Regions from separate parts of the Mesorhizobium sp. WSM4822 genome, predicted to be linked through region 2. Evidence: predicted binding sites of a transcription regulator. Region 2 holds the regulator's gene; the other holds the start of a gene.
The links. Region 2 encodes LexA, which represses DNA repair genes until DNA is damaged. Its sites were predicted from a motif close to TGTTCNNNNTGTGTTCNG; they were not measured.
Positions count from the first base shown of each region.

Region 1: a site for LexA is predicted at 3,509-3,526, ahead of AC0L3E_RS08760 (helicase-related protein). Genes of this name have one in related genera too.

Region 1 is NZ_JBVVQM010000003.1:145,007-152,424, forward strand. It holds gene AC0L3E_RS08740 (acetyl-CoA C-acetyltransferase) at 1-147, shown strand, start outside; gene phbB (acetoacetyl-CoA reductase) at 275-1,000, shown strand; gene AC0L3E_RS08750 (FAD-dependent oxidoreductase) at 1,109-2,347, opposite strand; gene AC0L3E_RS08755 (TetR/AcrR family transcriptional regulator) at 2,429-3,013, shown strand; gene AC0L3E_RS08760 (helicase-related protein) at 3,714-7,130, shown strand; gene AC0L3E_RS08765 (RNA-binding S4 domain-containing protein) at 7,147-7,418, shown strand, end outside.
Region 2 is NZ_JBVVQM010000015.1:13,009-20,426, forward strand. It holds gene gltX (glutamate--tRNA ligase) at 45-1,469, opposite strand; gene AC0L3E_RS28445 (ComEC/Rec2 family competence protein) at 1,572-4,034, shown strand; gene lexA (transcriptional repressor LexA) at 4,028-4,768, opposite strand; gene kynU (kynureninase) at 5,177-6,424, opposite strand; gene kynA (tryptophan 2,3-dioxygenase) at 6,496-7,332, opposite strand; gene AC0L3E_RS28465 (AMP-binding protein) at 7,329-7,418, opposite strand, start outside.

The DNA of each region.
Region 1 (7,418 bases), on a different contig from region 2:
GCCATCGGCCACCCGATCGGTGCTTCCGGCGCCCGTGTCTTCAACACACTGGTCTTCGAGATGCGCCGGCGCGGCGCCAAGAAGGGGCTGGCCACCTTGTGCATCGGCGGCGGCATGGGCGTCGCCATGTGCATCGAAGCACTCTGAAAAAGAAGTGAGTAGCGAATAGGGAGTAGTCAATAGGGAAGAATTGCGTCAGCGCGACGGGACGTAGATCCCTACTCGCTATTCGCTACTCCCTATTCGCTCTCCCGACCAAAGGGAGGGAACACGCATGACCAAGGTAGCAATCGTCACAGGCGGATCGCGCGGCATCGGCGCGGCGATCTCGATCGCATTGAAGACCGTCGGCTATTCGGTTGCCGCGAACTATGCCGGCAATGACGCCGCAGCGGCGAAATTCAAGGCCGAGACCGGCATTCCGGTCTACAAATGGTCGGTCGCCGACTATGATTCCTGCGCCGCCGGCATCAAGCAGGTCGAGGCCGATCTCGGCCCGGTCTCGGTGCTGGTCAACAATGCCGGCATCACCCGCGACGCCATGTTCCACAAGATCACGCGCGAGCAGTGGAAAGAGGTCATCGACACCAACCTGTCCGGCGTCTTCAACATGACGCATCCGCTGTGGAGCGGCATGCGCGACCGCAAGTTCGGCCGCGTCATCACCATCTCGTCGATCAACGGCCAGAAAGGCCAGGCCGGCCAGGTCAACTATTCCGCCGCGAAGGCTGGCGACATCGGTTTCAGCAAAGCCCTCGCTCAAGAGGGAGCTCGCGCGGGCATCACCGTCAACGTCATCTGCCCTGGCTACATCGCCACCGAGATGGTCAAGGCGATCGACGAGAGGGTGCTCAACGACCGCATCATCCCGCAAATCCCCGTCGGCCGCCTCGGCGAACCGGAAGAAATCGCGCGCTGCGTCGTCTTCCTCGCATCCGAAGATGCAGGCTTCATCACCGGCTCGACCATCACGGCCAACGGTGGCCAATACTTCGCCTGACGACAACCACGTGGCTTGAATGTGCACGTGCCGGCGGTGTCGCCGGCACGTTCGTCTTTAGACGCAACTGCTCCGATACAGCGCCGGAAGTTGTCCGGCGCCTCGAGCTCAGGCGACCAGCTTGAACTCGCGTCTCACCGCCTGCTTGCGCACGCCCGGCCGCGACGACGCCGGCAGCTTCGCCATCTCGGCCCGGCTGAGACCTGACAATTTCATCGAGATCCTGCGCTTGACGAACGGCATCATGTTGACGACGCCGAGCACGAAATTGCGCAAGACGCGCCGCAGCGGTGTGCGGACAAGCGCCATGCCTGTCAGCCTGCCCGCCAGTTCGATCACCTCTTGTGCCGCGGGACGCCGAAGCGTCTCGTAGAGGTCGAGTTCGCTTTCCGGGCGGACACCGTTGATCACGTCGCCGAGCAGTTCTCCCAGCACCACGGCATCGATCAGGCCGGTGTTCATGCCTTGGCCGCCGGCTGGGCTGTGCACATGGGCGGCGTCGCCCATGACAAACAGGTGCCCCTGGCGGTAGGACTTGGCAAGGCGGTGATGCACGCGGAACCGTGTACTCCAGGTCAGGTCGAGCACCTGCGCCGGGCTGGCCGACGGGCCGCGACTGTCGAGCAGCGCCTGTATGTCGGCAATGCCAGGCCGCTCAGGCGCCTCATCCATGGTCGCTACGATGCGATATGATCCGTCCGGCAGTGGCGCGACGACGACCAGTCCGGCCGGGGAGAACAGCAGCGACACCTCCGTTGGCCCGAGCGGCCAGTCAAGGCGCACGTCGGCGAGTACAAAAGACCCTGCATAGGCCTCGCCATCGAAGCCTATGCCGGCGGCCTCGCGTACCACGCTGTGCATGCCGTCCGCACCGACGACGTAACGCGCCGAGATCGTCTTTTCGCGACCATTCTGGACGACCGTGACGTGTGCGCCATCGACCCCCTGCAATACCTCCTTCGCCTCGACGCCGCGATGGACGACACCGCCCAACCCGGCGATGCGCTCAGTGAGGATCTTCTCGGTTAGGTTCTGCGGAATCATCAGCACGTAGGGATACGCCGAGGGCAGGCTCGAGAAATCGAGGTTGATTAGGACCCGGTCGCGATCACGTATGGCGAAGTTGTCAAGCTTCAGGCCGAGTTCGACCAGCCGCCCCGTGACGCCAAGCGGCTCGAGTGTCTCCAGCGTCTGCGCGTGGATCACTCCGGCACGTGAGGTGTTGAGGCCTTCGGCGAGGCGGTCGACCACGACGTGATCGACGCCTGCCTGATGCAGGGCAATGGACAGCGCCAGGCCGGTCGGGCCGGCGCCTATGACCAGGACTTCGGTGGTATCAGGCAGCATTTTCTCTCTCCGTTTGTCAACGATTGGTGACTTTTATCTTGGGCGCTTGAGTTTGTCAACGCTCGTTGATATTTGATTTTCATGAGCACGAATCATTCGAAAAAACCGAGCAAGTCGGATCGCACCCGAGGGCAAATCCTGGATGCCGCCAGAGATCTGTTTGCCGAGCACGGCTATGACGGCGCGTCGATCCGCGATGTCGGGACCCGCGCCTCGATCGATCCGGCCATGGTGATCCGCTATTTCCGCAGCAAGGACGAATTGTTCGCCCGGGCGGCACTCGTCGACCTGCAACTGCCGGCACTTCGGGTGATCGACCCGGCCACCGTCGGCGAAACTTTGATCAGGCGGTTTCTCGAAGTCTGGGAAGGCCCGGCCAGCGGACCCGGCATGGCAATTCTGCTGCGTTCCGCGGCGTCGAACGAATTCGCCGCTGAAAAAATGCGCGAGATATTCGCCAACCAGGTGAGGCCGGTGGTTGCGGCGGTCGGCGATCTCGCCGACGCCGGTCGAAGGGCCGGGCTCATTTCGAGCCAGTTGCTGGGTTTGGCGATGTGCCGATATGTGCTGCGGCTACCGCCCGTCGTCGCTCTGTCACACGACGAGATCATCCGGAACGTCGGCCCTGCGCTGCAACGCTATGCCACTGGAGAGGACACGGCCTGAACCAGCGGTCCGGCCGGACCGGTCAACATGCGGCGGCTGCACCTAGCCAAAGCATGCAACCAATCTGTGCCGAAGCAGCACGCGGAGGTTAACAGCCACCCGCCGCCCTGTGCGAAAGCTGCTTCGTAACCTGTGGATTTTCGTGGATAAGCTGTTCACAACACAAGATATTGGGGTGAACAAATCGGGAAAATCACGCCATCGCTGATTCGTCGCCGATTCGTTCCGGCTATGAGCCGAACGTTAACGACGACAGCCGGAATCGCCTGCCCAACTGCTTAACGCAGGTTAAGAAAGATCAACAATTTCATCATGTTGGTCGAGGCGCGCCTAGCCACCGTGATTGTTACCAGACAAAGGTTAACGGCAACACCCTCTTAGCATGAAACGGGCCAGTTCAGCGATTCAGCATGTGGTGCGACTCGCGGCCGCGAAATCCACATGTAGCCGTGAACAAAAGCTGAATCTGCAGGAGTCACTGATTCGTCGCCGATTCGTTCCAGACTCGTTCTATCCGTTAATCCGCAGCCGATTGGAAGCTTGACAAAACCACCTTCTGGCCGCCGGCGGAACATTCCGCTTTCGCTTCGCGCCCGAAATCCCTATGTGTCGCCTGTCATACGCGCCATTTGAGGCACGCTCCCGACAACCAGAGGCCAGAAGCCTTATTTCCAGGTCCCAGAAGCCTTATTCTAGGTTGATGAACATCCAGCCCAAACACACAGAGCCGCTGATCCTGTCGGGCCGCGACGTGACCGCCGTGCTCGGGCCGACCAACACCGGCAAGACCCATCTCGCCATCGAGCGCATGGTGGCGCATGAGAGTGGGATCATCGGCCTGCCGCTCAGACTTCTGGCGCGCGAGGTCTACGCCCGCGTCTGCGAAAAGGTCGGCGCCCACAAGGTTGCGCTGATCACCGGCGAGGAAAAGATCCAGCCGCCGGGCGCCAGATATTCGGTCTGCACCGTCGAGGCCATGCCGCGCGAGACCGACGCCGCCTTTGTCGCCATCGACGAGGTGCAGCTCGCCGGTGACCTCGAGCGCGGCCACATCTTCACCGATCGCATCCTGCACCTGCGCGGCCGCCAGGAGACGCTGCTGCTGGGTGCCGCCACCATGCACGGTATCCTGCAGCGCCTGCTGAGGGGTGTCTCGGTGGTGACGCGGCCGAGGCTGTCGCATCTTGCCTATGCCGGCTCCAAGAAGCTGACCCGCCTGCCGCGGCGCACGGCAATCGTCGCCTTCTCCGCCGACGAGGTCTACGCCATCGCCGAGTTGATCCGCCGCCAGCAAGGCGGTGCCGCCGTCGTGCTCGGCGCGCTCTCGCCGCGCACCCGCAACGCCCAGGTGGCGCTGTTCCAGTCCGGCGATGTCGACTACCTCATCGCCACCGACGCCATCGGCATGGGTCTCAATCTCGATCTCGACCACGTCGCCTTCGCCCAGAACCGCAAGTTCGATGGCTTCCAGTACCGCAACCTGACCGCGGCCGAGCTCGGCCAGATCGCCGGCCGCGCCGGCCGGCATCTGCGCGACGGCACGTTCGGTGTCACCGGCCAGGTCGACCCGCTCGACGAAGAGCTGATCAAGAAGATCGAAGGCCACGATTTCGATCCGGTGAAGGTGCTGCAGTGGCGCACCGCGCATTTCGACTTTGCCAGCCTCGACGCGCTGAAGCGCTCGATCGAGACCAACGCTCCGGTCGAGGGACTGACGCGGGCATTGCCTGCCGTCGACGCGCAGGCGCTCGAGCATCTGTCGCGCGACGAGGACATTCGCGCGCTCACCACCAATGCCAAGCGCGTGGCGCTGCTGTGGGAAGCCTGCGCGCTGCCCGACTACCGCAGGATCGCGCCGGCGCAGCATGCCGACCTCATTGCCTCGATCTACACGGACCTCGCACGCCACGGCCATGTCAACGAGAATTACATGGCCGAGCAGGTGCGCCGCGCCGACACCACCGAGGGCGACATTGACACGCTGTCGCATCGCATAGCCCAGATCCGCACCTGGACATTCGTGTCGAACCGGCCCGGCTGGCTGGCCGATCAGGCACACTGGCAGGAAAAGACGCGCGAAATCGAAGACAGATTGTCGGATGCGCTGCATGAGCGGTTGACGAAACGCTTCGTAGACCGCAGGACTTCCGTCCTCATGCGGCGCCTTAGAGAAAATACCATGCCTGAAGCCGAAATTAGCCCTACCGGAACCGTCCTTGTCGAAGGCCACCATGTCGGCGAGTTGCAAGGGTTCCGCTTCACCGCCGACCAGACCGCCGGCGGCGAAGACGCCAAGGCGGTGCGCACCGCTGCCCAGAAGGCGCTGGCCGCCGAGTTCGAATCGCGCGCCGAACGCTTCGGCGCCTCGGCCAATGGCGACATCGCGCTCGGCTCGGACGGCACGCTGCGCTGGATCGGCGCGCCGATCGGCACGCTTGTATCAGGCGAAGACGCGCTGAAGCCGCGGCTGGTGCTGCTGGCCGACGAACAACTGACCGGCCCGGCGCGCGACAAGGTTGCCGCGCGTGCCGAGCGTTTCGTCAATTTCCAGATCGAGTCGCTGCTGAAGCCGCTGGTCGACTTGAAAAACGCCGACCAGATTTCCGGCATCGGCCGCGGCATCGCCTTCCAGCTGGTCGAGAATTTCGGCCTCATCAACCGCCGCGACATCGCCGAGGAGATGAAGTCGCTCGACCAGGAAGGCCGCGCCGCCCTTCGCCGGCTTGGCGTGCGCTTCGGCGCCTACCATGTCTTCGTACCGGCGCTGATCAAGCCGGCGCCTGCCGGACTGGTGACGCTGCTGTGGGCGCTGAAGAACGACGGCAAGGACAAGCCGGGTTTTGGCGACGTGGTCCATGCGCTCGCCTCGGGTCGCACCTCGGTGGTGATCGACCCTGCTTTCGACAAGACGTTCTATAAGCTTGCCGGCTACCGCAATCTCGGCCGTCGCGCCGTGCGCATCGACATACTGGAACGGCTGGCGGATCTGATCCGTCCGGCGACCAACTGGAAGCCCGGCCTCGGCCAGCGCCCGGACGGCGCCTATGACGGCCAGTCCTTCATGGTGACGCCGCCGATGATGTCGATCCTCGGCGCCACCGCCGACGACATGGAAGAAATTCTCAAGGGCCTCGGCTACCGTGCCGAGCCTAAGCCGGCCGTCGAGGTCAAGGCGCGGCTCGAAGCGCAGGACAACGCCGCCCGCGAAGCGGCGGTGGCGAAACTGGCGACGGAAGAAGCTGCACGAGCCGAGCAGGCCAAAGCGGCGGAAGCCGCGGCAACGGATGCCGCAGCAGAGGCAGCCGTCGAAGGGTCGGAGCCGGCATCGGACGCAGTGGCCGTTTCGGAAACCACGGTCGAAATTCCCGCCGAAATCACCTCCGACGCCGCGGCGGAACCTGCTGCGCCTGCCGTGGAAGAACAGGCGGACGCTCCGGTCGAAACCGTGCAAGACGAAGCGCCTGTTGCCGAGGCTGCTGCTGAACCGGCGCCGGCTGAACCGCAGGCAGAGGCTGAAGCTGCCGAGACTGAAGCCGCAGCGGCAGAAGAAGCCGCAACGGCCGACCTGGCGGCAAATGCCGCGCCCGCAACGGACGCCGCGCCGGACGAACCTGTGGCGGTGACTGTCGGCGAACCCGCGCCGGAAGCCGAAGCACCAAAACCCATCCTGTTGTGGCGTCAGGGCCGCTTCGAACAGCGCCCGCGCAACCGCGATGACAACCGCAGGAACAATCGCCCGCGCAACGGACAAGCGCGCGGCCGAAGCGATGCGCCTGCGGATGCCGCCGGCGCACCGGCCGCTGCTGCACCCGGAGAACGCCCGGCCTATGAAGGACGGCGCGATGGAGCCGGCAAGCCGCGCTTCGACCGCTCGAAATTCAAGCCCAAGCCGCAGGCCGAAGGCGAACAGCGACGTGATGGCAGGCCGCAGGGCGAACGTCCCGACCGCCGCGAAGGCCGTCCCGACTGGAAGGGTGGCAGGCCGGATGGCAAAGGTGGCCCGCAAGGCGGCAAGCCGGCCTTCCAGCCGAAGCCGCGCGAGGAGCGCCCGGTGCGTTTCGATCCGGATTCGCCCTTCGCCAAGCTCGCCGCTCTCCGCGACCAGCTGAAGAAGTAGAACCCGGCTCGCTTCGATGGTTGCCGAAGGCCGCCAGCGCATCGACAAATGGCTGTTCTTCTCCCGCGCCGTGAAATCGCGCTCGCTGGCGGCGAAGTTGGTCGTCGCCGGCCGCGTCCGCATCAATCGCGACAAAGCAGCGCAGGCCTCCGACCAAGTCAAGCCAGGCGACGTCCTGACCATCACGCTCGAGCGTCGCATCTTCATCTGGAAGGTGCTCGGCGCCGGTACGCGACGCGGCCCGGCCGAGGAGGCCCGTACGCTCTACGAGGATATGTCGCCACCGCC
Region 2 (7,418 bases):
CGAAACCCGCCTTTCAATGCCAATCTTCTTGGGCCAGTTTGCTCCTAATCGATTTGATCTGAGATGCGCGCCAGGCTTTCCTCGCGGCCGAGCACGGCGAGCACGTCGAACACGCCCGGCGAGGTGCTTTTGCCGGTCAACGCAGCGCGCAAAGGCTGGGCCACCGCGCCGAGCTTGTGACTGCCGGCCGCTGCCACCTCGCGTATCGCCGCCTCCGCCGAGGCGGCTGTCCAGTCACTCGCAAGCCCGTTCAAAGCTTCGTGAGCACTGCGCAGGATCTTGCGGGCATCGTCGGTAAGCAGAAGGGCCGCCTTGTCGTCGATCGGCAGGGGGCGCGTGGCGAACAGGAAGGCCGCGCCATCGACGAGCTCGACCAGCGTCTTGGCGCGGTCCTTCAAGCCGGGAAGCGCTGCCAGCAACTGCGCCTTGGTGCTGTCGTTCAGGCGCGCGGCGATCGCCGGGCCACCTTCGAGATAGGGCAGGGTAGCGATGAAGATGTCGAACAGTTGGGCATCGCTCATGCGGCGCATATGCGCGCCGTTGATCGCCTCCAGCTTGGCGAAGTCGAAGCGCGCCGCGCCCTTGTTGACATCGCCGATATCGAACCAGGAAATCATATTCTTGATCGACATGATCTCGTCGTCGCCATGGCTCCAGCCAAGGCGCGCCAGGTAATTGAGCAGCGCCTCCGGCAGGTAGCCCATGGCGCGATAGGCCTCGACGCCAAGCGCGCCGTGCCGCTTCGACAGCTTGGCGCCATCGGCGCCGTGGATCAGCGGGATATGCGACATGGACGGCACGTTCCAGCCCATGGCGTTGTAGATCACGGTCTGGCGAGCGGCGTTGGTCAGATGATCGTCGCCGCGAATGATATGGGTGACTCCCATATCATGATCATCGACGACGACGGCATGCATGTAAGTGGGATTGCCGTCAGAACGCAGGATGATGAAGTCATCGAGATCCTTATTGGGAAAGCGCACCTCGCCCTGGACACGGTCATGGACGATGGTCTCGCCTTCGGTCGGCGCCTTGATACGAATGGCGCCCTTGACGCCTGCGGGCGCCTCAGAGGGGTCGCGGTCGCGCCAGCGGCCGTCATAGCGGGGCGGCAGCCCCTTGGCTCTGGCAGCCTCGCGCATGGCCTCCAGTTCGGCCGGCGTGGCATAGCAATAATACGCCTTGCCCATGCGCACCAGCTCCTCAGCCACCTCGCGGTGGCGCGGCGCACGCTCGAACTGCGACACCGGCTCGCCGTCCCAGCTCAGGCCAAGCCAGGAAAGCCCGTCGAGGATGGCAGCCGTCGCGGCTTCATTGGAGCGTTCGCGGTCGGTGTCCTCAATGCGCAGCAGCATCGTGCCGCCAGTGTGCTTCGCATACAGCCAGTTGAACAGCGCCGTGCGCGCGCCGCCTATGTGCAGATAGCCGGTGGGCGAAGGGGCAAAACGGGTGACGACCTTGTCGGACATGGAACTCTCGGAAACCATCTGAAGCGGGGTGCGGTTGCGCGGGCTTTCGCGCGCCCGGCGTTCATGTAGCATAGGGTGTCGAGGGCGCAAGGGGCAGACCCGATGGCTGGACGAGGCTGGGGCTCGGATCAGGGCGAGGACGCTGCCATCGGCGTCAGCGAACGGTCCCTGTTTGCGCCTCGGCCAGCCCCATTACCGCCGCCATCGCCCCTTGTGCCGGATCCCGGCAAGGCGCCCTTGCAAGCGGATGTCGCCGCCTCTGTTCCTGTTGCCGAAACCGGCAGGATCGTTCGCGTGCGCCGGCAAATCAGCCTGACATCACTGCCTCGCCTGCGCCACAGCGTGAACACGGCGGCGAGCCTGGAACTCGACCGGGGCGTGGCCTTCCTGCTGGTGCCGGTCTGCCTGGCGATCGGAGCGATCGGCTATTTTTCGCTGACGGCTGAACCCGACTTTGCGAGACCTGTCGCGGTTGTCATCTTGACGGGGATCTGTGCGCTGGTCTCGCGCTCATGGCCAAAGACCCATCTGTGTTTCATGGCGGCGCTTTTGTGCGCCCTAGGACTGCTTGCTGCCAAGGTCGAGACGTGGCGTGCGGGCACACAAATGTTGGGCTCGGAAATCTCGACGCAGGTGACCGGCCGCGTCGTCTCGCTCGACCGGATGGAAACTGGCCGCATCCGGCTGACCATCGACGTGACATCGACCGCAAGACCGAAACTGCGCTATGCGCCGGAACGGGTGCGGCTTTCGGCACGCAAGATCCCGGCTGACGTGACCGCAGGCTCCCTCATCACTGGATATGCCAAGCTTTTGCCGCCGACCGGGCCGGTGCGGCCGGACAGCTATGATTTCTCCTTCGACAGCTATTTTGCCGGCATCGGCGGCAGCGGGTTCTTTCTCGGCAACCCCAAGCTTGTCGTCAGCGATGATGGCGACATGCCGCTGCCGGCCCGAATTTCCTCTAGCGTGGAAAATGCCCGCGAGGCCATCGCCGACCATATCAGGGCGAGCGTCGGCGGCGCCGAAGGCGAGATCGCCGCGGCGCTGATCGTCGGCGTGCGCGCCGGCATTCCCGATGACATCAATGAGGCGATGCGACGTACCGGCATCTACCACATCATCTCGATTTCGGGACTGCACATGGCGCTGGTCGCAGGCACCATCATGGGCTTGCTGCGCGGCGCCTTCGCCTTGTTTCCCGACTTTTCCGCGCGTCGCCCGGTCAAGAAGTATGCCGCCTTCGCCGCACTGTTCTCGATCGCGGCCTATCTCATCATCTCTGGAGTCGTCGTTGCCGCCGAGCGCAGCTTCATCATGCTGGCGGTGATGCTGATTGCCGTGCTGTTCGATCGAGCAGCACTCACCATGCGCAATCTGGCGATCTCGGCGATCGCCGTCATCGTGGTGTCGCCGCATGAGGTGGTCGGCCCGAGTTTTCAGATGTCGTTCGCCGCGACCGCGGCTCTGGTCGGCGCCTATGCCGGCTGGGCCGATCACCGCGCGGGAAAAGCAAGACCGCCGCCCCCAAAGCGATCCATGCCCGGTTTCCTGACGCGAAAGTTCGTGCTCGCGGCAACCGGCCTTGCCATGACCTCCATCATCGCCGGCAGCGCCACGACGCTGTTTGCCATCTGGCATTTTCAGCGTGTGTCGCCGCTCAGCCTGTTCGCCAATCTGGCGGTTATGCCGATCGTCACCGTGGTCATGTTCCTGGCTGTCGCAAGCGCGCTGCTGATGCCTTTCGGATTGGATTGGCCGGCCCTCTACCTGATGGGCAAGGGTCTGACGGTGATGATCGCCATATCGGGTTGGATCTCCGAACGTTCGCCTGTCGATGGGGTTGGGCTGATTTCGCAGCAATCTGTCCTGCTGGTGACAATTGCCCTGGTCATCGCGACGATGGCGACAACTTGGCTGCGGCTCGCTGCTCTGCCATTCGCGCTGGCAGGCTTGCTGACCGTCTCGGATACGCGCACGCCGGATGTGCTGATCTCGGAAGACGCCCGGCTGGTGGCGTTGCCGATCGGTGGCGGCGAGCTTGCCGTCAGCCGGGAACGGCCGAACGAATTCACCGTCGACAACTGGAAACGCGCCCTGACATCAGAAACCATCGTCGTGCCAGAGGTGTTCGACAAGAGCGATGGGCAATTCGACGTCGCGGACGCCGTTGAGCTACCGCCGGGATCGCCGTTCTATTGCTCCTCAGGCGTTTGCGTGGCCAGGCATATGTCCGGTGCGATCATTGCCTATGTCGAGGACCGCAAGGACACCTGGAAAGCCTGCGGCTTCGCCGAGCTGATCGTCATCAATGACGCCACCGCCTATGACGCCTGTCACAATCCGCTGGTTCTCGTCATCACCAAGCGGCAACTGGCTCGCAAAGGCAGTGCCGCGGTCTTCTTCGATCGCCAATCGGCGACCACGCCGGCGACAATCAGCTTCGCGGTGAACAGCCCATATCGGCCCTGGCACACGCAACGCAAATACTCTCGTGAGGCGAGGGGGCTGGCACCCTTCAAGAAACCCGAGAAGCCAGCGGCCAACCCGCAGCCGCCTCAGTAGCGGCGGATGAGGCCGACGAGCTTGCCTTGCACCTTGACCCTGTCTGGGCCGAAAATACGGGTTTCATAGGCCGGATTGGCGGCTTCGAGAGCGATCGAAGCGCCCTTGCGGCGGAACCGCTTCAGCGTCGCTTCCTCTTCATCGACCAGCGCCACGATGATCTCGCCGGGGTTCGCCGTGTCGGCATTGCGGATGATGACGGTGTCGCCGTCGAAGATACCGGCCTCGATCATCGAGTCGCCCTTAACCTCCAGCGCATAGTGGGCGCCGCCCATGATCATGTCCGGCGGCACCGAGATCGAATGCGTCTGATGCTGGATGGCATCGATCGGCACACCGGCGGCGATACGGCCCATCACCGGTATCGACACGGCGGAGACCGCATCGTCATCATTGCCGGGCGAGGGCATCCGCGAAGGCGCCGGCTTGATCTGCCGGCCAAGAGCACCACCCTGACCGAGACTGCCCTGGATGACGCTTGGCGAAAACTTCTTTGCCGCGTTGAGGCCGGGCGCGATCGAGTCCGGCAATCGCAGCACTTCCAGCGCGCGTGCCCGGTTGGGCAACCGGCGAATAAAGCCGCGCTCCTCAAGTGCGGTGATCAGCCGATGAATCCCGGATTTGGAGGCAAGGTCGAGCGCCTCCTTCATCTCGTCGAAGGATGGCGGAATGCCGCTCTCCTTCAGGCGTTCATGGATGAACATCAGCAGTTCATGTTGCTTGCGTGTCAGCATGGCGGCCCCCAGATTACCTGAAACCAGAATCGAAAAACAAACCCAGAACAAACACTATCTGTTCCAGTTGTGTTCTGCAACCGTTTAAAGTTTAATGAATTTGTTAAGGCTGCTGAAATTATTTGGGCTTGCCAGCGGGTCGCAATCGACAGGCGCCAACCACGGCGATGCGCCTGCTCACATTGAAACCATTATGGTTAATGACCTGTGGCTCATCCTCAACCCGAGGCTTGGCATCATCTGCCGGCCGACCTCCACAAGGACGATATCAATCTTTGGGACGTTCGTTTGCCGTGAACGAAACGGAGCCAAAACGCCAACGTCTGTTGGCATTTGTGGCTGGAATTCAGCCTTCCGTCATCCGCCGGGCAGTGAGGGCGGCGACGGCAAATCGCGGAGATCGTTGCGTCAGGTAACGGCTTCCTTGACGGCGAAACGCTGGTCCTTCCATGCGCCCGTGCGCAGAATGTCTTCTAGCACTTGAACCGCCAGCCACACATCCTTGTAGCCGATATAGAGGGGCGTGAAGCCGAAACGGATGGTCGATGGCGCGCGAAAATCACCGATGACGCCGCGCTCGATCAGCGCCCGCATGATTTGATAGCCGTGATCGTGAAGGAACGACACCTGGCTGCCGCGCCTGGTCGCGTCGCGGGTGGTCTCCAGCGTGAGGCCATAGGCGCCGCACTTTGCTTCGACGAGCTGGATGAACAGTTCCGTCAGCGCGACGCTCTTTTTTCGCAATGCCGCCATGTCGACGTCGTTCCAGATGGCAAGCGCGCCTTTGAGCGCCCGCATCGACAGGACCGGCTGGGTGCCGCACAGAAAGCGGCGGATACCGGTGCCGGCAACATATCCCCGTTCGAAGGCAAAGGGCCGCGCATGGCCCCACCAGCCGCTGAGCGGCTGGCTGATATCGCCGTGATGGCGCTGCGCGGCATAGATGAAGGCCGGTGCGCCCGGACCGCCGTTGAGGTACTTGTAAGTGCAGCCGATGGCGAAATCGGCATTTGCGTGATCGAGCTCGACGGGCAGGGGGCCGGCGGTGTGGCATAGATCCCAGACGATCAGCGCTCCGGCCGCATGAGCCTTGCGCGTCAGCGCCGCCATGTCGCGCAGTTCACCCGATTTGTAGTTGACGTGGTTGACCAGCACCACCGCGACGTTTTCGTCGATCAGCTCTTCGATGGTGGGCGCGTCGACGCCCGCGAGGCGCAGCAGGACGCCGTCCCGTGTCGAGGCCACCCCTTCGGCGATGTACAGGTCGGTGGGGAAACTGTCACCCTCGGCGACAATGACCGACCGGCCCGGCCGCATCTTCAGCGCCGCATGCAGCACCTTGTAGATGTTGGTCGAGGTCGTGTCGCAGACGACGGTCTGGCCGGCCGCGGCTCCAATCAGGCGCCCGAGTTGATCGCCGAGTTCGATCGGCATCTCGAACCATCCGGCCGTATTCCAGGCTCGGATGAGGTCCTGGGCCCATTCCTGGGTTGCCGCCTGCTGCAGCTCGCCGAAAACGGCATGAGACGCTGCCCCCAGTGAATTGCCGTCGAGATAGATCACCCCCTCCGGCAGAATGAAACGGTCGCGCATGGCCCGCAGCGGATCCGTGGCATCCATCGCTTCGACTGCGGCGAGATCAGGAATTCCACTCATGGTCAGTCAGTCCCCGGTTGTTCGCGAAGGGTGTTCCGCCGCCGCGCGTCGCTGTTTTCATTTCGACGATGTCAGAGCCGGGTGCGGACCGTCCACAGCTCCGGGAACAGCACCACCTCGAGCATCTTCTTCAGATACGAAGCACCCGACGTGCCGCCGGTGCCGCGTTTCAGGCCGATGATGCGCTCCACCGTGGTGACGTGGTTGAAGCGCCAGCGGCGGAAATAATCCTCGAAGTCGACCAGCTTCTCTGCCAGTTCGTAGAACATCCAGTAGCGCTGCGGATCGCGATAGATCGTCTGCCAGGCGACCAGCACCTCTTCGTTCTCGGTTCGCGTCTCACGCCAGTCCGTGCGCCTGGCATCGGCACCGATGTCGAATCCGTTGCGCGCAAGCAGCAGCAGCGCTTCGTCGTAGAGCGATGGTTCGGTCAGGATCGCTTCCAGCTTTCCGCTCAGGTCGGGCCGGTGCTTGTGCGGCCCGAGCATTGCCAAGTTTCGGTTGCCGGCCATGAACTCGATGGCGCGATACTGCCAGGACTGAAAACCCGAGGACTGGCCCAGCGCGTCGCGGAACTCGGTGTATTCGCTCGGCGTCATCGTCCGCAGCACATCCCAGGCATTGTTCAACTGCTCGAAGATGCGAGCAACTCGCGACAGCATCTTGAAGCTCGGCTCGAGCCGGTCGGCGCGGATGGAACGGATCGCGGCTCCAATCTCGTGCAGAGCGAGCTTCATCCAGAGTTCGGAGGTCTGATGCTGGATGATGAACAGCATCTCGTCATGCGCCGATGACAGCGGCGTCTGGGCCTCCAGCACTTTCTCCAGGTGCAGGTAGTCGCTGTAGGACATGCGCTCCTTGAACGACATCTGGGCGCCTTCGGACGCCGGATCGTATAGCTCGCTCAATCGATTTTCTCCGTGCGCAGCCGGAAGCGCTGGATCTTGCCGGTCTGGGTCTTGGGCAGGGCGGCGATGAATTTTACCGATCGCGG